Regions from separate parts of the Peribacillus sp. 05N428 genome, predicted to be linked through region 1. Evidence: riboswitches for the same ligand, from Rfam matches in the RefSeq annotation. Region 1 holds a riboswitch; each other region holds the start of a gene.
The links. Region 1 has a riboswitch for cobalamin ahead of metE (5-methyltetrahydropteroyltriglutamate--homocysteine S-methyltransferase). Riboswitches for the same ligand answer to the same signal wherever they lie in the genome.
Positions count from the first base shown of each region.

Region 2: it holds a riboswitch for cobalamin, as region 1 does, so the genes downstream of both, AC1DIV_RS00835 ((2Fe-2S) ferredoxin domain-containing protein) here and metE (5-methyltetrahydropteroyltriglutamate--homocysteine S-methyltransferase) in region 1, are expected to answer to the same signal.
Region 3: it holds a riboswitch for cobalamin, as region 1 does, so the genes downstream of both, AC1DIV_RS13770 (ribonucleoside-diphosphate reductase subunit alpha) here and metE (5-methyltetrahydropteroyltriglutamate--homocysteine S-methyltransferase) in region 1, are expected to answer to the same signal.

Region 1 covers NZ_JBFTMS010000015.1:107,858-115,543, reverse strand. The annotation lists gene AC1DIV_RS15680 (aminopeptidase) at 1-987, opposite strand, end outside; gene bcp (thioredoxin-dependent thiol peroxidase) at 999-1,469, opposite strand; gene AC1DIV_RS15670 (potassium channel family protein) at 1,532-1,951, opposite strand; cobalamin riboswitch at 2,189-2,380, shown strand; gene metE (5-methyltetrahydropteroyltriglutamate--homocysteine S-methyltransferase) at 2,527-4,836, shown strand; gene AC1DIV_RS15660 (acyl-CoA thioesterase) at 4,829-5,305, shown strand; gene AC1DIV_RS15655 (ABC transporter permease) at 5,347-6,132, opposite strand; gene AC1DIV_RS15650 (ABC transporter permease) at 6,137-6,928, opposite strand; gene AC1DIV_RS15645 (ABC transporter ATP-binding protein) at 6,977-7,686, opposite strand, start outside.
Region 2 covers NZ_JBFTMS010000001.1:191,067-198,752, reverse strand. The annotation lists gene cbiE (precorrin-6y C5,15-methyltransferase (decarboxylating) subunit CbiE) at 1-578, opposite strand, end outside; gene AC1DIV_RS00860 (cobalt-precorrin-5B (C(1))-methyltransferase) at 562-1,674, opposite strand; gene AC1DIV_RS00855 (precorrin-8X methylmutase) at 1,680-2,327, opposite strand; gene cobK (precorrin-6A reductase) at 2,340-3,110, opposite strand; gene AC1DIV_RS00845 (sirohydrochlorin chelatase) at 3,107-4,021, opposite strand; gene cobJ (precorrin-3B C(17)-methyltransferase) at 4,040-5,677, opposite strand; gene AC1DIV_RS00835 ((2Fe-2S) ferredoxin domain-containing protein) at 5,692-6,060, opposite strand; cobalamin riboswitch at 6,212-6,401, opposite strand; cobalamin riboswitch at 6,603-6,798, shown strand; gene AC1DIV_RS00830 (hypothetical protein) at 6,782-6,910, shown strand; gene AC1DIV_RS00825 (energy-coupling factor ABC transporter permease) at 6,974-7,686, shown strand, end outside.
Region 3 covers NZ_JBFTMS010000012.1:106,691-114,376, forward strand. The annotation lists gene AC1DIV_RS13755 (SulP family inorganic anion transporter) at 486-1,943, shown strand; gene AC1DIV_RS13760 (hypothetical protein) at 2,029-2,175, shown strand; gene AC1DIV_RS13765 (manganese-dependent inorganic pyrophosphatase) at 2,275-3,204, opposite strand; cobalamin riboswitch at 3,497-3,677, shown strand; gene AC1DIV_RS13770 (ribonucleoside-diphosphate reductase subunit alpha) at 3,816-6,113, shown strand; gene AC1DIV_RS13775 (ribonucleotide-diphosphate reductase subunit beta) at 6,159-7,211, shown strand; gene AC1DIV_RS13780 (flavodoxin domain-containing protein) at 7,183-7,620, shown strand.

The sequences.
Region 1 (7,686 bases):
CATATCCCAATGTATCGATGACCGGTTTCCATTATCCGCTTCATCATAGGCAAGCCCGAGAGCCAAATGCAGACTCCCGCTTATTTTCTCATCGAACAAAATATCGTCCATAGGTTCCAATATGTATGGATTGATTCCAATAGCGAACTCCCCTATAAACCGGGACCCTTCATCAATATTCAGGATTTGGTTCATTTCAGGGTCACGATTGGAAGTCGCTTTAATGATTTTCCCCTTTTTGAAGTTTAATTCTATGTCACTAAAGGTGATTCCTTCATAGGTTGTGGGTGTGTTGAAGGATATCCTTCCATTGAGACTATCTTTTATGGGTGCCGTAAATACTTCCCCATCCGGTAAATTCTTTTTTCCGGCACATATGACGGCCGGCATGCCTTTGATGGAAAAGGTCAAATCTGTCCTTGGTGAAACGATCCTGACTTTGTCAGTACGTTGCATCAATTGTTTTAACGGCTTCAAAGCCGCCTCCATTTTCCCGTAATCCATTGTGCATACGTTCAAAAGAAAGTCTTCGTACCTATTGAAGGTCATGCCGGCTTTTTGCGCTGATGCCTTGGTGGGGTAATTAAGTAAGACCCAACGTCGGTTGTTTACATAAAAAAGTGTAGGGGAATTCATGGCCTCCCCTTGAAGACGGTGCCTCTCGATGGGAACATCAGTCATTTCCGCATTGTTTTCTTCCCCAGTGATGATGATGACCGCATCGATATCCGTATATTTCTTCAAGGCCCATTGTGAAGCTGTGTCAAGCTGCTCCTTCACATTCCCTAGTAACAGGTGGCGGCTTATCTCATCGTCCTCGAGTTCCACATATGGATAAGCACCCACTCTGTATATTTCATCAATCAACTCTTTCAATAATGGTTTCGTGTTGATATGCCCCCGTATGAGGATTCTCTCTTTTGGCTGTAATTGTATCGAATGATGAATCAGCCTGGCTGCAAGCTTCGTTATCCTCTCATCCTTCATCTGCCTATCCCTTATTTTTCGAGTTCGCGAAGAGTTTCAAGCGCTTCTTCGACGTGGCCTTTAACCTTTACTTTACGCCATTCTTTGACTATATTTCCTGCCTTATCAATCAGGAAAGTTGAACGTTCAATGCCCATATACTCCTTGCCGAAGTTCTTTTTCAATTGCCAAACATCAAATGATTCAGCCGCTTCATGGTTTTCGTCAGCCAGCAGCAGAAAAGGCAATCCATGTTTTTCGATGAATTTTTCATGACGTGCCGCTGGATCTGGGCTGATACCAAGGATTACCGCGTTCAATTCCTCGAATTGCTCATTATGGTCCCGGAAATCACAGGCCTCCGTCGTGCAACCTGGCGTCATGTCTTTTGGGTAAAAATATAAAACAATGTTTTTCCCCTTAAAATCCGATAGGGAAACCATTTCACCATTGTTTGCAGGGAGTTTGAAATCAGGTGCTTTTTCTCCAATTTTAACAGTCATATTGAACCCTCCATTTCTTTCATTATGGTAAGAGTACCCAATAATCGAAAGAAACACAACTTTCATTTATCCTTCCTATCTTTCTGCTCCAGATCGATCACCGTACGAATCACGAACGCTGCCGGCAGTGTATACCCAATGAAAGCCTGAATGGTAGCTATCATCCTGCCCATGCCAATCGGGGCTATATCTCCATACCCTACAGAAAACATCGTCATCGCACTAAAATAAAAAGAAGTCTTCAATTGTTCATAGAAAGTCCCATCCAACCGATTGCCCATATCAAGAATCACCGAATGATTCTGAAGCTCGTATAATAAATATATCAGTGCAAATCCAACTAATATCGTCGCATATAAATTGCCAAGCCACAGCATATCCTCAAGAGAAAACTTCTTTCCTCCCGACTCAACAAGAAATAACGTACGAATGCTCATCACCATGCAAAAAATGATTCCTGCAATCAAGATGTAGAAAGTCATCCCCCACGCCCCATTTCAAAACGCCACTCCCTCTATACATACTCCCTGTCCAAACAATATATTCTTTTTTAGGAATCAGCCTTATCACCGACAAACTCATTAAACGGAAACTTTTCCGAATCTTTTTTCCATGTTGACCCTTTTGGTCGGATATGTTAAGATTGTCTAAATTTTTATAATAATTTTTATTTTATAAATATTTGATCTGCAAACAATTAACAAGGCAGGTTTTGCAAAATTTCATATGTGGAAATAGGTTCCTAATTTTCATTAGGATTAAAAGGGAAGTCCGGTGTAATTCCGGCACGGTCCCGCCACTGTAATGGGAATGTTAGCGTCAATCAATATGCCACTGATCAACGGATCGGGAAGGCCAGCCGCTAATGATATTCCCTAAGTCAGGAGACCTGCCTATCTCGACAACACTGTTTTAACCTACGGGAGATAGGGAGGTGTTAGGGACCTTATAATTGTAAGGGGCATTATGCATGCCTCTTTATTTTAAGCATTTCTAACTTTCTTTTTTGACGGTTAGGAATGCTTTTTTTATTGTTCGAACAAATGAATGTAGGAGGATGGGAATTTTGAAAAGCAGCAGTTTGGGTTACCCTCGAATCGGGGAAGATCGTGAATGGAAACGTACATTGGAAGCTTACTGGTCCGGTAAAATCGATGAAGCGGAATTTACGTCACAACTAAATGCCATCCGTTTAGGCAACTTACAAAAACAGAAGCAACGAGGCATTGATATCATCCCTGTCAACGACTTCACTTTTTATGATCAAATGCTCGATATGTCCGTCATGTTCGGTCTTGTTCCTGAACGTTATTCAGCATATGAAGGCGGAAGCGTCCCCCTTTCCGTTTATTATTCAATGGCCCGCGGAAACAATGATGAAGTCGCTTCCGAAATGACGAAATGGTTCAATACGAACTATCACTATATTGTCCCTGAATTAAAACTGGCACAGCTTACTTTAACGGAAAATAAACCACTTACAGCATATCGGGAAGCCAAGGAAAAGCTAGGGATCGAAACAAAGCCCGTTTTGATCGGACCTTATACTTTCCTCTCCCTTTCAAAAGGCTTCAATAAACAAGAAATCCCTGGCATCATCCTGAGCCTGCTTCCCCTATACACGCAAATCCTGCGGGAATTGGAGCAAGAAGGCGTGAAGTGGGTTCAAATGGACGAACCTTCCCTTGTTTCATCCATTTCCAAGGATGATATGCAAACCGTTACTTACCTCTATGAAAAACTGAATGAAGCAGCACCAAACCTGAACATCATGCTACAAACATACTTTGATGCGGTGGAACATTACCAAGAAGTCATCGAATTACAAGTCCAAGGGATCGGTCTTGATTTTGTACATGATAAAGGGAGGAATTTAAGTAACCTTGAGGCATTCGGTTTCCCGAAGGACAAAGTGCTTGCAGCGGGTGTGATTGACGGAAAAAACATTTGGCTATCTGATTTATCCCAAAAAATCGAATTGATCGAGACACTTAAGAAACAGGTAGCCGAGGACCAAATCTGGCTACAGCCCTCTTGTTCCCTGCTTCATGTCCCGGTGACCGTTCGTAATGAAACCGCCCTTTCAAAAGAAGTGAAAGAGGCCCTTGCTTTCGCTGATGAGAAACTTGAGGAAATCACATTTTTGGTCAAAGGGAATAATCAAGGCATTGAAGCAATCGCCGAAAAAGTCGATGCCAATAAATTTACGATTCAAACGTTAGCCAATTCAAATGTCCGAAATCACGGGTCTGTACAATCCAATGTCGAAAAGGTTAAAACCAGGACCGCCGGCCGTCAGCTTCCATTTAAGGACCGTTACCAAAAACAACAGGAATTTTTCAAATTGCCTTTTCTCCCTTCGACTACGATCGGCAGCTTTCCGCAGACATTTGAAGTTAAACAAGCACGCGGGAAATTCAATAGAGGAGAATGGACAGCCCAGCAATATGAAACATACGTTAACGAAGAAATCGTCAGGTGGATCGAAATCCAAGAAGAAATCGGTTTGGATGTTCTCGTTCACGGGGAAATCGAACGGACGGATATGGTTGAATACTTCGGCCATAAATTAGGCGGATTCGTCTTTTTAGAAAAGGGTTGGGTACAATCCTATGGATCCCGCTGTGTGAAACCTCCAGTCATCTACGGCGACATCCATTTCATCGAACCGATGACAGTCAAGGAAAGTGTATACGCACAATCACTGACAAAGAAGACGGTGAAGGGAATGCTGACAGGTCCTGTTACGATTTTGAACTGGTCATTTGTCCGTGATGATATTTCCAGGGAGAATGTTTGCTATCAGCTGGCGCTCGCTTTGGAAAAAGAAATCATTGCCTTGGAATCTGCTGGAATTAAAATGATTCAGGTTGATGAACCTGCACTTAGAGAAGGTCTGCCATTGAAAAAAAGCGATCGCGACGAGTATTTGAACTGGGCAGTGAATTCATTCTTGATATCCACATCAAGCGTGGAGGATACAACCCAAATTCACACGCATATGTGCTATTGCGACTTCAACAGTTTCATGGACGTCATCTCCTCCCTCGATGCCGATGTAATTTCCATCGAAACATCCCGCAGTCATGGGGAGCTCGCTTCCGCATTCGAGGAAAAAACATATGAAAAAGGCATTGGCCTGGGGGTGTATGATATTCACAGCCCGCGTGTGCCGGCAGTGGAAGAAATGGTCGATATGATTGAACGGGGCATAAAGGTATTGGATAAAGACCAGTTTTGGATCAATCCCGACTGCGGCCTGAAAACAAGGGGTATCCCGGAAACCGTCGCTTCCCTGAAAAACATGGTCGAAGCAGCAAAAATCGTCCGTGAAAACCTTTTAGTAAACCAACAGGCAAATGATTGAGGAGAACGTTGCCCATCCAACACAGCAGTCACGGACTTTTTTAACCGACCTTGTTTTTCCACCGGATACAAATCATCATAATACCATCTTTGGCGGAAAAGTAATGGCCTATGTTGATAAAATAGCTTGCATTTCCGCTATGCGCCATTGTCGAAAACCCGTTGTGACTGCTTCAAGCGACTCTTTTGATTTTTTGGCCCCCATCAAAACAGGGGACGCGATCAACCTTGAAGCTTATGTCACCTGTGCTCATCGCACATCAATGGAGGTATTCGTGAAAGTGGAACGTGAGAACCTATTAACAGGTGAAAAACAGCTAACGGCACGCGCTTTTTTAACGATGCTGGCCATTGATGAAGACGGTAAGCCGACAAACGTCCCTCAGGTCATTCCGGAAACGGAAGAGAAAAAACAGCAATATGTTCAAACCAAAGCTAGATATATCGAAAGAAAGAAAAAACGGAACTAAACAAAAACCCCTTCAACATGAATGCTGTTGAAGGGGTTCTTTCAGTTCCCTGCCCCGCGGTACCTCTTCACTCCCTGATTCCATATGAAAACGGATATCACGAAAAAGGCAACCCCAATTACAGGTGTGGCAAATGCATAAACATACCACTCTTCTTTTCTTAGGAAATAAGATGCCGGATAGACACCGACAAACGCGAATGGCAACACCCATGTAAGGACAAAACGAATGACCTTATTATAAATATCAACAGGATAGCGCCCGTAGTTCCCGATATTGTACATCATTGGCATGATGGATGTTTTCGCATCCGACCAGAACCCAATGCTTGCTATCGCAACGAATATGGCTGCATAGGCAAGGGCCCCGCCTATTGCAAAAATGATGAAAAGAATCGGGTCATACCACACAAGCTGCAAATCCAATGAAATCCCCGAATAGAATATGATGATCAAACCGGTCACAACACCAAATAACGCTTCAAGCTCGATTCTTTCTAAAATGACTTGAAACAGGCTATGGATCGGTCTTGTTAATATCCGGTCCATTTCACCTTTGACGATATAGCGGTCATTAAAGTCCCAGATGTTGAAAAAGGCTGAAAAAAGGGCGAATGGGATAAGGAAAAACCCATAAATGAATATGATTTCTTCACGGCTCCAGCCGCTTAAAAATTGGGTATGTCCAAAAACGACTAAGATAAATACCAGATTCACGACCTGATTGAGCAGGTCAGATAGGATTTCCATGAAGAAATCCGCTCTGTATTGCAATCTTGTTTTCATATATTGACTCACATATTGAAAAAACATCGATACATAAAACATCCCGTCAACCTCCTTGAATAATCAGCTGTTTTTTTGCGACTATCCATAAAAGCTGAATCGGTATTATGAGAATGATGCACCAAATTAACTGCTGTAAAAGCGCCATGCCAATTTCGCCTGAACTGTAACCGTTCGTAAAAATCATGCTTGGTACATAGCTGATCCCTTGAAAGGGTAAATATTTCATCACTTCCTGCGCCCATATCGGGTAGAAACTGATGGGCAGCAGCAGACCGGAAAATAAATCAATGATAACCCTTTTAGCGCGGATTAATCCGGCATTATTATATAAGAAAAAGGTAGTGATTCCCGTCAATAAGTTAATTTGTGTATTGATGATGAAGCTGAACAGCAATGAAATGCCGAACATCCCCCACGTAGCCGGCTCATGCGGCAATTCGATAGGAAAAATGAAAGCTACCAGCAGCATCCCCGGAATCGAGAAGAAGAAGAAACGGAATATCCCTTCCCCAAGTCCTTGCATCGTTTTCATGCCTAAATAGTTATAAGGCCGGATCATCTCAATGGCAACCTTGCCGTCTTTAATCTCAGTGGCGATTTCGCGGTCAATATTATTGAAATAAAAAGCGCGCGCCATCCATGCAACTGCGACATAGGTTGTCATCTGCATGCTTGAAAGTCCTTCGATGGAGCTTTTTTCTCCATATATCGCATTCCATAAGAAATAATAAGCACCGATATTAATGCTATAAATTAAAATGCCAGTATAATAATCAGTTCGATACGCAAGCATCATTAAAAAACGCATGCGGATCATGGCAAGATACTTCCCCATGGCCCTCCCCCTTCTTGATAGACACGTTGTTTCTTAATGATAAGAGAGTCAGACAGTGCCTTCTTCGTAAATATTGCGAACGATCTCTTCAATGGACGTTTCATGTATTTTGATGTCTTTTATTTTAAAATGAGATACGACAGCTGAAACAAGCTGTGAAATATGATCACCTTCTTCTTTCAACAAGGCAATGTAAGTTTGACTTTTCTCATCATAAACCCAGTTAGCGGTAAATGGGAGCGCTAATGATTGTAATTCCTTCAATGCGATCGGCTCGATGAATTGAAAATGGATCTGTTTTTCCTCAGCCCAGTTATCTTTCAAACTCTGCAATTCCCCATCATAGATGATTTGCCCTTCATCAAGCATGATTACACGCTCACATAATGCTTCAATGTCCCCTAAATCATGGGTGGTCAAAAGGATTGTCGTATTATATTTCTCATTGATTTCTTTCAGGAACTCACGAATCTTCATTTTCACGAGCACATCAAGTCCAATTGTCGGCTCATCCAGGAACAGCAAAGGCGGATTATGGATCAAGGCTGCCGCAAGTTCGCAGCGCATTCGCTGACCAAGCGAGAGTTTACGCACTGGTTTGTCCAGCAAAGGACCGATATCAAGCGTCTTGATGACATGTTCCATATGATCGTTATATTGTTCATCCGTTACCTTATATACCTTTTTTAACAACCTAAACGATTCTTGAACCGCAATATCCCACCAAAGCTGTGAGCGCTGACCGAATACGACTCCGA
Region 2 (7,686 bases), on a different contig from region 1:
GAGAATTCCCGCTCCGTCATTTCATCTAGTTCATACCAGCCAGAGTCTTCGGTTTCTCCTTGTAGGTTTTCAGCCACAAATGCCCGGTATTCAGTCATTCCGAATGAAAGGAGATATTTAGCCAGTTGATTAGGACTATTTTCACTGTCTGTAAGTAAGGCCACTTTCGCTTTCCCATCAATCCTTTGGGCCAGCCCTTTCATACTGCGGCCATGAATGCTGACGAGGAAGGCATCTTGCCAGCTTTCCCCCATTTTTGCGAAAGCAAGCTGAATCGAACTGAAATATGGGTAAACCTCCATGTTGATTTTGCTGGAAAGATAGCCTCCCATTCCATAAAACAGTGGGTCACCGGAAGCTAAGACAACGGTTGGACGAGTTTCATCCTGCAGTTGTTCCACGACCTTTTTCAAGCCGCCCTTTATGGCAATCTTCTTGCCAGAATAGTTCGGAAAGAAGGATAAGATCCGTTCACCTCCGACCAGCACTTCACTTTCTTCTATCCATTGGGCATATTGAGGCAGTAAGCTTTCCTGACCGTTATCCCCTATCCCAATTAATTTAATTGATTGACTCAATTCCAACAGCCCTTCCCAGTAATTGTCCTTTCAACGAATAAATCGCCGTTTCCATTTCAATGCCGCCCTTCACTTGGTTTATCGCAGAGTGACAGCAAGATTCACATAGTTTATTAAAAAAATCAAAATTATTAATGGCTGACATCATGTCCCCGACTTGTGATGCTGTGTTTGCATTCTTGATTTCAAGAACAAGGTCATCATCGGCTCCAACGCTTTGGGCTATTTCCGATAGAAAACCGAAGTCGACCGGGGCACTTTTTGAATGCACCATCATCACACCTTGGGCCACTTTGGAGAATTTACCCATCATGCCGACCAGTGAGACCTTTTTAATTCCCTGCCTCTTACATTGCTTAAGTGAGAAGCCTACAAAATCACCCATTTCAATAAAGGCTTCCTCAGGTAAATCTGGAAGTAGGCCCATTGCATATTTTTCACTGCGCCCGCCAGTCGTTAAGACAAGGTGCTCACACCCACTCGCTTTGGCGACACTGATAGCCTGGACGATACTTGCCATATAGGCGGAACTGGAAAAAGGGACGACAGTGCCCCTTGTTCCCAAAATGGAAATGCCTCCCACAATCCCTAAGCGGCCATTTAATGTTTTTTTCGCTATTTCTTCACCTGCGGGTACGGAGATGACGATTTTCACTCCTCTATTGATCTTGAATTCTTCCAATGTTTGCTGCACAGTTGTTAAAATCATCTTGCGCGGTACAGGATTAATGGCTGCTTCACCTACAGGAACGGGAAGCCCGGGTTTTGTCACACGACCAACTCCGGTCCCTCCATCCAGGATAATCCCGGGTGCATCCGACCAGCTGACAGTAGAGATAATATGGGCCAGATGTGTGGCATCGGGATCATCTCCGGCATCTTTGATCGTTTCAGCACTAACCGCATTATCTGATATATCATATTTCTCAATAGTGAAAGTGGCATCTCGGCCGATGGGCAAGGAAATCGTTGCCTCCTCAAGTGCATCCCCCGTGATCAAAGCGGTCAATGCCGCTTTGGTCACGGCAGTTGAACATGCTCCCGTCGTATATCCATGACGCATTTGTGAGGGGTCTTTTTTCACTTTCTTTTCCATGTTTTTTAACTATCAGCTAAAAGGGAAATCGCGTTCAATGCAGCAACAGTGACAGTACTTCCACCTTTTCGGCCAATATTCGTAATGAATGGAACTTCTGTGATCTTAGCGAGTTCCTCTTTCGATTCTGCTGCAGAAACAAACCCAACAGGCATTCCAATGATTAAGTCCGGTTTTGCAATCCCTTCTTTAATAAGGCGAATGAGCTCAAGTAAAGCGGTAGGTGCATTGCCAATGGCATAAATGCCCCCTTCATTTTCCTTTACGGCTTTTTGCATCGAAATGATTGCCCTTGTCGTATTCAAACGTTTTGCTTCGACCATCACATCCGGATCTGAAATATAGCAATGAACGTCCCCGCCGTGTTTTTGAAATCTTTTTTTGCCTGTACCGCTCTCGATCATTTGCACATCAGCAATGACATGCCTTCCTTTGCGAATGGCTTCCACACCAGCTTGAATGGCATTTGGATGGATGATGACACTTCTTCCCAATTCAAAATCCGCTGAAGCATGAATGACCCTGCGGACAATCTTCCATTCATCTTCAGAAAAATCATGATTGCCCATTTCTTCAGCAATGATTGAAAAGCTATAATCATATATTTTGTCAGGGTCTACCGTTAGTGGTTTAAAATCTGTTTTAAAATCCATCTTGCATTCCTCCTATTTTTCAATTAGCTGTTTATTCAACTCGGCAATGACATGATCAAAACTGGAATGAACATTTTGATAGTCAACATCCGGTCGTGATATCATGATCGTCTCTATTCCACATTCCAACGCGGCTTCCAATTTCTCATCAACCGCACCGACCTTGCCACTTTCTTTCGTTATCATCAATGTGACCCCATACTGTTCATATAGAGCTTTATTTAATTCTTTGGAAAATGGCCCTTGAATCGCAACGATATTTTTTTGTTCAATGCCCAACTGCGCACATTTTTCCATATTGTCCATTCGTGGCAGCATTCTCGCTATGACTCTGGTATTCTCGAGCCCCACCAATTCTTTTGCAAACACGGCTAGGGTTTTACTTCCGGTCGTGAGCATGATGACTCCCCGTTTTTCTGCGGCAAGCTTGGCAGCTTCCTCATAATCACGGACAACTATCAATTTATCATTCTGAAACCGTTGACTTTCACGCTCATAACGAATATAAGGAACATTTGCTGCCTTTGCTCCAATAAGGGCGTTTTTGGATGCTTCTTCGGCAAATGGGTGACTTGCATCGACTACAGCCTGAAAACCTTTTGCAGAGATTAAAGATGTCATATCTTCTGCAGATAATCGGCCAATCCGGGTGGATATCCCTGCATCCTGCAAACTCTTGGCCGCCGATTCGGTTACAACAGTTGCCAAAACCTTGAACCCAACCTGCTGCATCTCAATCGCTAATTCCCTTGCATCACTTGTACCCGCCAAGAACAAAATCATTTTGATGTCCCCACCGCTTGCCCATCATGATCGTGGTGATGATCATGGTCGTGATGGTGTTCATGGTCGTGGTCGTGATCGTGATGGTGATGATGGTGAGCATGTCCATGTTCCTCGACATGTTTACGATAGTTTTCCAAATCACGCGCCCCGCTTGATTTGCCTTCACTGGCTTCAATTACTCGTTCTTGCAGAATGTTCTGTAAGGTTGGATGATATCCAAAATACTTTGCCAATATGAATTCTCGATCATGATATTGCTCTTGATAGCCTTTCAGCATATCCTCCATTCTTTCCATCAACACCCCAGTGAAGAGGAAATATGGCAGCATCACTATTTTTTTTGCCCCTAAGCGGATGCATCGTTCAATACCTTCATCAACGTGAGGGTCCGTTACACCCATGAAGGCTGTTTCGACCCATTTAACGTTTAATTTTTCCCATAATAATCGTGAAATTTTATATATATCACTATTTGCATCAGCATCACTGCCGCCTCGGCCAATTAGCAATATCGCTGTCTCAGAATGTTCAGAGGTCGTATCGAATCCCGCTTCCTCAAGACGGTCTGTCAGGATCGTCAATACATCATGGTGGACCCCGATCGTTTGGCCATATGTGAATTTCACTTCTGGATACTTGGTTTTCCCATCCTCTATTTCAGCTGGGATATGTAATTTCGAATGTCCTGCATGCAACAAAATGATCGGTATGACGATAACTTCAGTAGCCCCTCGTTCTACACAATTATCAATTCCTTTGGATATATTCGGTGCCGCAAATTCCAAGAAGCACGTTTCCACTAGGAAACGCCCGTCCATTGCCGGAATCATATTTTCAATAAAATGACGGACTTCTTCATTTCCCGAAGCCAACCGGCTTCCGTGTCCTACGAACAAAACTGCTTTCATTTACTTTCCCCCTCTTGATTAGTCTTCACAAGGCGCAGGCTCTATGTTTATTTTGGGAGCGATGTCCTGATAAGAAAAATTCTGTATCTTTTTCGAACGTTTGAAGTATTTAAAAAGCCGCTCATTTGGATGGGCATTTTGCTTATACTCGCCGACAATGTCCGTGATCAGTTCTACAAGCTGTTCCGGTTCAATGCCTTCCGCTACCGGCTGACCCGGATGGGCTGTTCTTCCAACCGGTTTAGCTCCAAGAAATAAGTCGAACTTCCCTTTTCGGAAGACAATCCCGATATCATCCATCACAGCACTATAACAAGCCATCCCACACCCATTAAAACCGATGTTCAGTTCCTTGGGCATGCTCATTCCGCCAAGCACCCGGTGTATTTCATCTGCATAAGGAATGGATTCCGCTTTTTCACCATCACAGAAATCACAGGCTTTTAATGTCAGTACATCTCCAATTGGCGACAAAAGAAAGTTTGCTGATTGCAATTTCCCCGTAATGACTTCCGGATCCGTTGTCGGAATCTTTAAGACAATTTTATGATTTGGCGTGTATTCCATCGTTCCCTTTTCCCCGACAACTTCCGCAAGTGTCATCATTTGTTTGGGAGTGAATTGTTTATTCGCCACACCTGGACTAACGGCAAGTTCGAACACCGACTCCATTTTTTGCTGAACAACCGGCTTAATGGATTGCTGAACGGCTTGACCCTTGACTCTGGACAGAGCTTCCATTGCCATTTCAAAGGAAGCTTGCTTCTTTTCAGGTGCTTTTGTAAGTAAGCCAACTCCTCCAGCGGACTCGGGTAAGGCTTCTTGATCTAATGCCCACGGTTCCGCTTCTTTTTGCAGTCGCTGATGCGGCTTCAAAGTTTGCTTTTCCGAATTCAACGTATATTTTCTTTGATAGCCTCTCGGTGTGATGATTTTGTCGTCATATAAAAAGGTGGATGAATTACCGATAATGACGGTGGTCAACATTCCAATATCGTGATTCAACATATCCTTCAAATTGGTAATGACAATATCCTGCCTATCGCGATAAGCACTTTTCACCAACCCGACAGGTGTATCCGGCGAGCGGTAGCGAAGGAGAATTTTCTGTGTTTCAACAATTTGCCGGGTCCGCCTGCCGCTGCGCGGATTATACAGTGCAATGACAAAGTCTGCCATTGCAGCTGCTTCAACCCTTTTAGCGATCAGTTCCCAAGGAGTTAAATGATCACTGAGGCTGATCGTACACGAATCGTGCATGACGGGCGCCCCAAGTAAAGACGCACATGAGTTGATTGCTGAGATGCCAGGAATGACTTCTATGCCCACTCCAGTTTCTTCTTTCCAGCCTTTTTCAATCAATACTTCATAAACCAACCCTGCCATCCCGTAAACTCCGGCATCCCCACTGGAAATCACCGCCACTTTCTTTCCCAGCTCCGCTTGTTTCACTGCTTCCTGTGCACGTGATACCTCTTCGGTCATCCCCGTACTAATGATCGTTTGATCTGTTAGCAGTCCCTGAATGAGTTCAACATAAGTTTTATAACCAATGATGTAGTCACTTTCTTGAAGGGCTTCGACGGCACGTTTGGTAATGTGTTCAAAATTCCCGGGCCCAAAGCCCACGACGAATAATTTACCGTTTGTACTCATTAAGACATCTCCTTTTACGCTTTGTTCTTTGAAATACCCGTATGAGCAGGAAAATCTGGATTAGGGGTCATTTCCCCGTCTTTGTATTGATAGATCATCTGTGGAACAAACTCACCATCATCGATATTACTGACGATCTGCCGACCGAAATCAGGCGTTTCCACTCGATACCAGTTTCCTTGGGGATAGGCAATCACTACGCAGGCATCCTTACATCTCCCGTTACAGCGTGTCCTCGTTGTATGGATTTTCAGATCCAGTCCTTTTGAAGCAATTTCATCGCGAATCGCTTGGGTTACTTCTTCCCCGCCCTTTTTCATGCAGCTGCTCCCATTACAAATCAACAGATGCGTATTTGTACCCGTCAAGTTCCAAGTAGTCATTTTCTTCCTCCTGAGTTCAGGGAAAAGGCAAAATAAAAAACCTTAACATAAGAGTCAAGGTTTAAAAAAACTATATGAATGAGGAGCCAAAGGCAAGCTTGCCAAACCCTCCCAAAATCGTCATAGTCCTTCTACCTTTCCCTCCGAAAAGTATCATGCAATTTTAAAAGCAGGTTTCCTGGCTTACGCTTCATTTTACTTTGTCCCTTCCCGGCATCATGCCAGTGGCTATCGACAATTTCATCAGCGTTTACAGTAGCGGGGGCTGCATCGGATTTTCACCGATTTCCCTATTATCCCTTGCTTATTCACACAAGGGCACTTTTAAAATGAAATATTTGGTTTTATTATACATTTCCAACTAACTTAATCTATCATATAACAACTTTGTCAAAATTCAATAGTTTATTCCGACTGTTTAGAAAAGTTTAAACGTGTAAAACCAGTTACAATCCTTTCCTCGCAACAAACTTCGACCAAAAAAAAAAGATAGTGTAGCTGGAATTATTTCTTTATGGTACACTATACGAGAATTTTCTAAATAATTACATAAGTTTCATGGTGTTGAATTTCTCGGAATTCAGCTTAAAAGGGAAGCCGGTGAAAATCCGGAGCGGTCCCGCCACTGTAAAGGGAAGTTCCATTACTTTAACTTTAATCCACTGTCAAATGAGATGGGAAGGATGTAATGGGATGATGAACCAAAGCCAGGAGACCTGCCATGAAGCGTGAAACTGTTTCAGCCTACGAGGATGGGCGTGCGGATCAGGCAGAATGGCCCAAGGTTGGTTCATGCTGCAAAATTCCTGTTCATTACGCACTTCTTTCCTTTGAGAGAAGTGCTTTTTAGTTTGGGCGCCGCTTTTCTTCTCAAGATTGATCAGAACAATTAAAAGTGTTGAAAGGAGAAAGAATGAAAAGAACCAATTGGAAAATTATTTATTTTGTCATTTTACTGCTTTTTGTCCCGAAACGGGCATTGGCCATGCATATCATGGAGGGCTTTTTACCCATAGAATGGGCTATATTCTGGTGGGCCGTGTCGCTTCCATTTTTAATCTTGGGGTACCGGTCCATTAGGTCCAAAGTAAGGGAAAACCCAGAAACAAAAATGATACTAGGCCTATCGGGCGCATTTGTATTTATATTATCGGCCCTAAAGATTCCTTCCGTTACGGGAAGTTCTTCGCACCCTACCGGAGTTGGTTTAGGTTCCATACTATTCGGACCATTGGCCATGAGTGTCGTCGGCTCCATCGTTCTGTTATTTCAAGCTGTTTTACTGGCACACGGAGGATTGACAACATTAGGGGCCAATGCATTCTCCATGGCCGTTTGCGGACCGTTCATTGCTTACTTTGTCTTCAAGGGCGCAACTAAATTGGGGTGGTCTTTTTCACTTGCCGTATTCTTGGCAGCTGCTTTTGGGGATTTGGGCACCTATGTAGTAACTTCCGTTCAACTTGCTCTTGCTTTCCCTTCCGAGGTTGGAGGATTCATGGCCTCTTTCAGTAAATTTGCAGGGATTTTTGCCCTGACCCAAATTCCCTTAGCGATCAGTGAGGGGTTATTGACAGTCGTCGTGATGAATTTCTTGAAAAAATACAATCTAGGCGAATTGAAATT
Region 3 (7,686 bases), on a different contig from region 1:
CGATAAGATATAAATCATGAAGTAATCATTAGATTGTATCGCGTAGAATGTCATGAATCGGTTCCAATCGGTGGCGTAAAGCTAGTAGGAAAGGGAAATCCATGTTTTTGATTTTTAATTATGAATTAGATCTCTACCGTTTTACTCCACTCCCCCTAGCGGGAATTTTACAAAAGCCCATAGGAGCCCCTTACGTCAAAAATGGCCAAGCCATTAACGGAAATCCCATTCGACTGACTTTATTCAAGCATGACATGTATGCATTCGCCCACCTCCATATAATTGACTTCCCTCACATGATAGCTCAATCAACTTTTGCACCAATTCTTCTCTCCTAAAGCATTTTTCCTTCGTACGATAAGAAATGAATAGCCCTCGATTTGTCGTTTATATTATCCATATAGATAGAATAAAGGACTCATGCTATAATTTAGTGCGTTAAAAAAGAAATGAACCCATATATATAAGAAAGAAGGAGTGTTTCTTTGAATACATCTGCATACAAAAAGGAATGGTTCGGCAACGTTAGAGGAGATGTTCTTTCGGGAATTGTCGTTGCCTTGGCATTGATTCCTGAGGCGATTGCCTTTTCGATCATTGCTGGCGTTGACCCAATGGTTGGTCTATATGCCTCATTCTGCATTGCCATCGTCATCTCCTTTGTCGGCGGAAGGCCGGGAATGATATCGGCTGCCACTGGCGCAATGGCACTCGTCATGGTCGACCTTGTTAAAGATCATGGCTTGAACTATTTACTTGCTGCAACCATATTGACTGGTTTGCTGCAAATTTTACTAGGGGTTTTAAAAATCGGGAAATTAATGAAGTTCATTCCGAAGCCGGTCATGACTGGTTTTGTGAATTCTTTAGCTATCTTGATTTTCACGGCACAGCTCACCCATTTCGTGGGCGAAACATGGATCATGTATGTCATGACAGCCGTTTCATTAGCTATCATTTATCTTTTTCCGCTGATCACGAAAGTCATACCTTCACCCCTTGTCGCCATCATATTCATGACGATCGTTGCGGTTACCATGGGGGCTACGGTGCGGACGGTTGGGGATATGGGGCAATTGACCGAAGCGCTTCCGATGTTCATGCTTCCAGGCATCCCTTTGACCTTCGAAACTTTGGCGATCATTTTCCCTTATTCCATTGCCCTTGCGTTTGTTGGACTGCTTGAATCGTTATTGACGGCTCAAATTGTCGATGAGATGACTGACACGGACAGTAATAAAAATAAGGAAGCAAAAGGCCAGGGGATTTCGAATATCATCGCCGGATGTTTTGGCGGCATGGCAGGATGTGCGATGATCGGCCAATCCGGTATCAACATTAAATCTGGTGGAAGGGGCCGGCTCTCGACATTTGTAGCGGGCGCATTCCTTATGGTATTAATCGTGGTATTGAATGATGTCCTTATCAAAATACCGATGGCTGCACTTGTCGCAGTCATGATCATGGTTTCAATCGGGACATTTGACTGGTCTTCCCTAAAGAGGCTCACTAGAGCTCCTAAGTCGGATGCAGCCGTGATGATCGTGACGGTCCTCATTGTCCTTTATACACATGACTTATCAAAAGGGGTATTTGCCGGAGTGCTATTGAGCATGATTTTCTTCTCGGCTAAAATTTCTAAAGTGGCAGTAGAGAAAACGGCAGACATCCAGGCTAAGAAAATCACTTATCGTATCAGCGGACAAATATTTTTCGCTTCTGTCCAGGACTTTATTTCAAAGTTCGACTTCAAGGAAAAAGCCGATGCAATCGTCATCGACTTCTCCCATTCCAAAATCTGGGATGATTCCGCAGTCGGTGCTGTCGATACGGTTATTCTTAAATATCAGCTCTTGGGAATACCTGTCCAAGTCCAAGGACTCGATGAAGAAAGTTCGACATTGCTTGAAAAACTCGCCACCTCAGAAAGTAAAATATCTTAAAGAAGTAAAATTCTGCTGAATAGAAACTTTTCAAACCGACAAAATAGATAACATGAATCATTTCCTTTTGAAAGGAGCGAAAAGCATGACACCAGAACAGGATTATACGGCAGCAAATCTGTCACCGGATTTATTGAATGAACTGAAAATCTTTGAAAGCAAACTTGGCGAGGAAGCCAATAAAGAATTGATTGTCATCGCCTATGAAAAAGAAAAGGAATCTTTAAATTAAGAAAAAAGACTCAAACACCCTTAATGGGATGGTTGAGTCTTTTTTTGAATGTACAGAAAAAGGGTGCCCATGTTTTTAATGAGCAACCCTTTTCCTGTATTATTTGCTGAATACGTCGGTTAAGACCGGCACGATTTGTTTTTTACGCGATACAACGCCTTCCAACACGGCGATGTTATTGTTTAATGAAACGTCATATGCCTTTTCAACTGCATATGACGCTTTACCAAGGGCCAAGGCAACGGAATCATTAGTCAGGATATCCGTTACGACGAATAGGAACAAGTCCAATTCCTTCACTGCGATGACCGCTTCAATCGCTGCTTCCAATTCAGCTTGCTTAGCAAGGACTTCGTTCGGATCAACAGCATTGACCTGTGCTATTTCCACTTTAGCCATTCCCATGGAGAATTCCTTTGCATCAAGAGTGATGAGCTGGGCAATCGTTTTGTCGCTTAAGTCAGCACCCGCTTTCAACATTTCCAAGCCATATTTTTCAGCGTCGACTCCTGCAATGGCAGCCAGTTCCATTGCTGCCGCAACGTCTTGCCCCGTGCAAGTCGGGGATTTGAACAATAAAGAATCGGAAATGATGGCAGATAGCATAAGACCTGCGATTGCTTTAGGGACTTCAATGCCGTTTTCTTTATAAATTTTATTTAAGATGGTTGCCGTACAGCCAACTGGTTCCGCACGGTAATATAATGGATCGCTTGTTTCAAAGTTAGCGATACGGTGATGGTCGATAACTTCCAACACACGGACTTGGTCAATATCTTCAGCACTTTGCTGGCGTTCGTTATGATCGACCAGGATTACGCCATCAGCTTCCCCTGCAACTTTTTCCACAAGACGGGGAGCATCGAATTTGAATTGGTCCAATGCATATTGAGTTTCACCATTCACTACACCCAGACGAACTGGTTCAGCGTTGATACCTAACTGCTTTTTCAGATCTGCATAAGCGATTGCTGAACAGATTGTGTCTGTATCCGGGTTTTTATGTCCAAAAACTAATACTTTTTCCAAGATTTTATCCCCTTTTTCATAAAAATTTTTCCGCGAATCCCCTCATTGCAATAAGGGAGAGCCACCTTTACTAGACACTTTATTTTAACACAAAATCCCGTAAAATCAGCGCTTGATTTATCCATTCCCCCATAAAATCTTTCATTCCCCTACCCTCTTCCATCACTTTGTCAATAGATAAGGGTTGGTTTTTTTCAAATATATTAGTTGAATTATCATCGTATATGGCTTACGATAATATAAGCAGAAATACTAGATATTGATTACATAAACAATTCCAATAACTATATATAGAATTTTTATAATCCAAGGTGCCAGTGATGGCTGAAAAGGGAATCCGGTGTAAACCCGGAACTGTCCCCGCAACTGTAAATGTGACGAAATGAGAAAACCACTGTATAGCTCTCTATACGGGAAGGACTCAAAGTAGGATGATCATGAGTCAGGAGACCTGCCTTGAATTTTTCACGTTTCTTATTCTTCGGGGATTGAGATGATGAAACGATAGTATAACGGCTATTTTTTCATGGCTCTTTTATTCTATCGTTTGATCCGCTCAATTCTTTGGGCGGTTTTTTTATTTTAGCGGAAGTTAACAAGGAGGATTATTAATGACTCAAACATATAACTCTACCATAAGTGAAAATGACACAGAAGCGAAATCCATCCAGCTTGAGACGTTATCGAAGGAATTCGAAGGCCGTCTCGATATGGAAAAGTTCAAAAGGCGTTTTACAAAATGGCTTGATCGCAAAAGTGACTCAACCGAAGAACAGGCATCAAAAAAACTGATTCAGCTCGCTCTTGAAGGCGTGGATATCGATGCACCGGATTGGACTTTCGTTGCTGCAGCAGAACTGTTGAATACAATGTATAGGGATGCACAAGCCAATCGAGGATATGAAGGCAAGAGTTATGGCCCATTCTATGAGCTGATCACAGAACTCTCCCAGCTATCGGAAGGTCAGCGTTATCCCATTTATAAACCAGAACTGCTATCTTCATATACAAAAGCGGAAATTGAGGAATTGGGATCGGTGATCGACCCGGAAAAAGATAAATTATTCTCTTACATAGGCATCTACTTATTGAATGACCGCTATCTGGCCCGCCCAAAAAAGGACAAGGTCTTCGAACTGCCGCAAGAACGTTTCATGATCATCGCGATGGAAATCATGCGAATGGAAAAAAAGGAGCACCGCCTGCAACTGATAAAAGAAGCATACTGGGCCATGTCCAACCTTTATATGACCGTTGCGACTCCTACACTCTCCAATGCAGGTAAAACACATGGACAGTTAAGCTCCTGCTTTATCGACGCAATTGAAGATTCCATTGACGGAATCTACCTATCAAACTACGATGCCGCAAAAGTATCTAAATTCGGCGGCGGTGTCGGTCTTTACGTCGGTAAGGTTCGCTCGCTTGGTTCCGATATCCGCGGTTTCTCTGGAAACAGTTCAGGCACGACGCCCTGGATTCGACTATTCAACCAGACAGCTGTTAGTGTCGATCAATTGGGTCAACGTAAAGGTGCCATCGCGATTTACTTGGATGCCTGGCATAAAGATATCATGAGCTTCCTCGATTTGAAGACTCAAAACGGGGATGACAGATTAAAAGCACATGATATTTTTACAGGTGTATGCATACCGGATTTATTCATGGAGGCTGTACGCGACAGAAAAGAATGGTATCTTTTCGATCCGCATACCGTTAAGCAAACCCTTGGATTTTCACTTGAAGATCTTTATGACGAAAAGAAAGGCGAAGGAAGCTTCAGGAATCATTATGCACTTGCTGTCGAGGCCGCAGAAAATGGCACGCTTCCAAACTATAGCTTTGAGAAAATCAATGCGATGGACATCATGAAAAGCATCATGATTTCTCAATTAGAAGAAGGCGTACCGTATATGTTCTACCGCGATGAAGTGAATCGGAAGAATCCGAATAAACATAAAGGTATGATTTATTGTTCTAACCTTTGCACGGAGATTGCCCAAAACCTAAGCCCTTCGACGATCACGGATGAATATGAAACAGAAGATGGAGATGTTGTTGTGGTTCGTAAAAGCGGCGATTTCGTTGTCTGCAACCTTTCATCCATTAACTTGCCCCGAGCGGTGGGCAGCGATGTTCTGGAAAGATTGATTCCCATTCAGATCCGTATGCTGGACAATGTCATTGATGTGAATAATCTTCCTGTCAAACAAGCATCCATCTCGAACAAACGGTACCGTGCGATTGGTTTAGGAACGTTTGGATGGCATCATTTACTTGCCACACAGAATATTTATTGGGAATCCGATGAGGCTGTTCGCTATGCAGATGCTTTATACGAAAAGATCGCTTACTTAACTATCAAGGCATCCAACGAATTGGCCAAGGAAAAAGGATCTTACCCATATTTTGAAGGTTCTGATTGGCATACAGGGGACTATTTCGAACTGCGTGACTATACAGATCAAAAATGGCTGGATTTAAAAGCAGACGTGCAGGAGCACGGAACCCGTAATGGCTATTTAATGGCGATTGCCCCCAATTCATCGACAGCCAAAATCGGTAATTCCACGGATGGAATCGATCCTTTGTATGAAATTGAATTTTACGAAGAAAAGAAAAACTTCAAATTCAAGGTGACCGCACCAGGCTTGACGCCAAATACGTATGAATATTATAAAAAGACGCGCTTCAATTTGGATCAACTGGAAAGCATCAGGCAAAATGCAGCCCGCCAACGCCATATTGACCAAGCAATCAGCTTTAATCTGTATGTACACAATACAATCAAAGCGAAGGTCCTTTTGGATATCCATTTAACGGCATGGGAAAGCGGGTTGAAATCAACGTATTATGTTCGTTCGACGTCTTCCGAATATGACAATGCCTGCGAAAGCTGTTCAAGTTAACGTCAATCATGACCCAGTAATCTATTCTTAAAGGAGTTTTCACGAATGACCAATCATATAAAAAAAATTCGGATGCTCGAACCGACGCATCCAACAAAGGCAACCGGTGTTTTCAAAGGAGAAGCTTCAGGCTTCCTCCTTTGGAACGATATACAGTATGAAAAATTCTATGATACCTATACACAGCTCATCAATAACTTTTGGAAGCCTTCGAGCGTGAACATGATTCAGGATAAAAAGCAGTGGGGCGAATTGGATGAAGATATCCAGGACGCTTTTCTCGATATCCTTACGATGATTGCTGGAATGGACAGTCTTCAAACACCCACTTTAGTAGAGATCCTTCGGTACATCAAAGATCCGGCGGCAAAAGCTATCCTGGCCAACATGGCCCAGCAGGAATCGATCCATAATGAGTCTTATTCCTATATCCTTGCTTCCTTGATTCCGGTAGGCAAGCAAAAACAGCTTTTCGACCGCATTAAAGAACATCCTGAAGTGATTAAGCGTAACCAACCGATCGTTGATGCTTATCAAACGTTCGTGGACGATCCCAGCCCTCAGCATTTATTCGAGGCACTGATCCATTCAACGAACCTTGAAGGGATTTATTTCTATCTGGCTTTCGCTTTTTATTATAATTTAGGACGCCAAAATCTAATGACCGGTTCCGCTACGATGATATCCTATATTCATCGCGATGAAATGGTCCATTTCGATTTCATTGGCATGCTCGTTCAAATCTTGATGTATGAATATCCTGAGTTAAATAATGAAGAAAACACGAAGTTCATCTATACAACGATTGAAAAAGCAGTCGAACTCGAAAAGGAATGGTCTGAATATATGCTCGAAGATATCCAAACGAAAGCCGATCTCGATTTGGAAGAATTCAATGAGTACATCGAATATATCGCCAACAAACGGTTACGTATGCTAGGCCTTGAAAATTTGTATAAAGAGTATGGCGAGAACCCGATGCCATGGATCAAAACGTTCGATGATGAATCCATCGGCCTTACCAAAACCGATTTCTTCGAACAGAAGTCAAGGACTTACAGTCAAGTAAATGCCAGCAATGGGTTCGATGAGCTGTAAGATTGCCATTGTCTATCATTCTGCCGGCGGCAATACAAAAGCGCTTGCTGAAGCCCTCGCTGCCCTTTTACCTGAGGCTTTCCTATATCGAATGAATGAATTCGATTTACGTACATTGCCGGATTACGATGCATTGATCGTCGGCACCTATACATGGGGCAATGGGGAGCTTCCCGCTAAATCAGCTGCCTTTTATAAAGAACTGGAACAGTTGCCTATTGCTCGCCTGAAAACGGGAGTCTTCGGCACTGGCGAAACCAACTATAATCATTTTTGTGGGGCGGTCGATGATTTCCGGGACATGTTATTTGCCAAGAGCCAGTTATTGGTGACATTGAAGATAGAACAGATGTATCAAGAATCAGACCTGCACAGACTTCAAAAGTTCGCCTCGCTATTCCAGAACTGACTGAAAGGGGATATGCGTTTTCGCATATCCCCTTTCAGTGTTTTTTTTAAAACTCGGCTCCCTCAA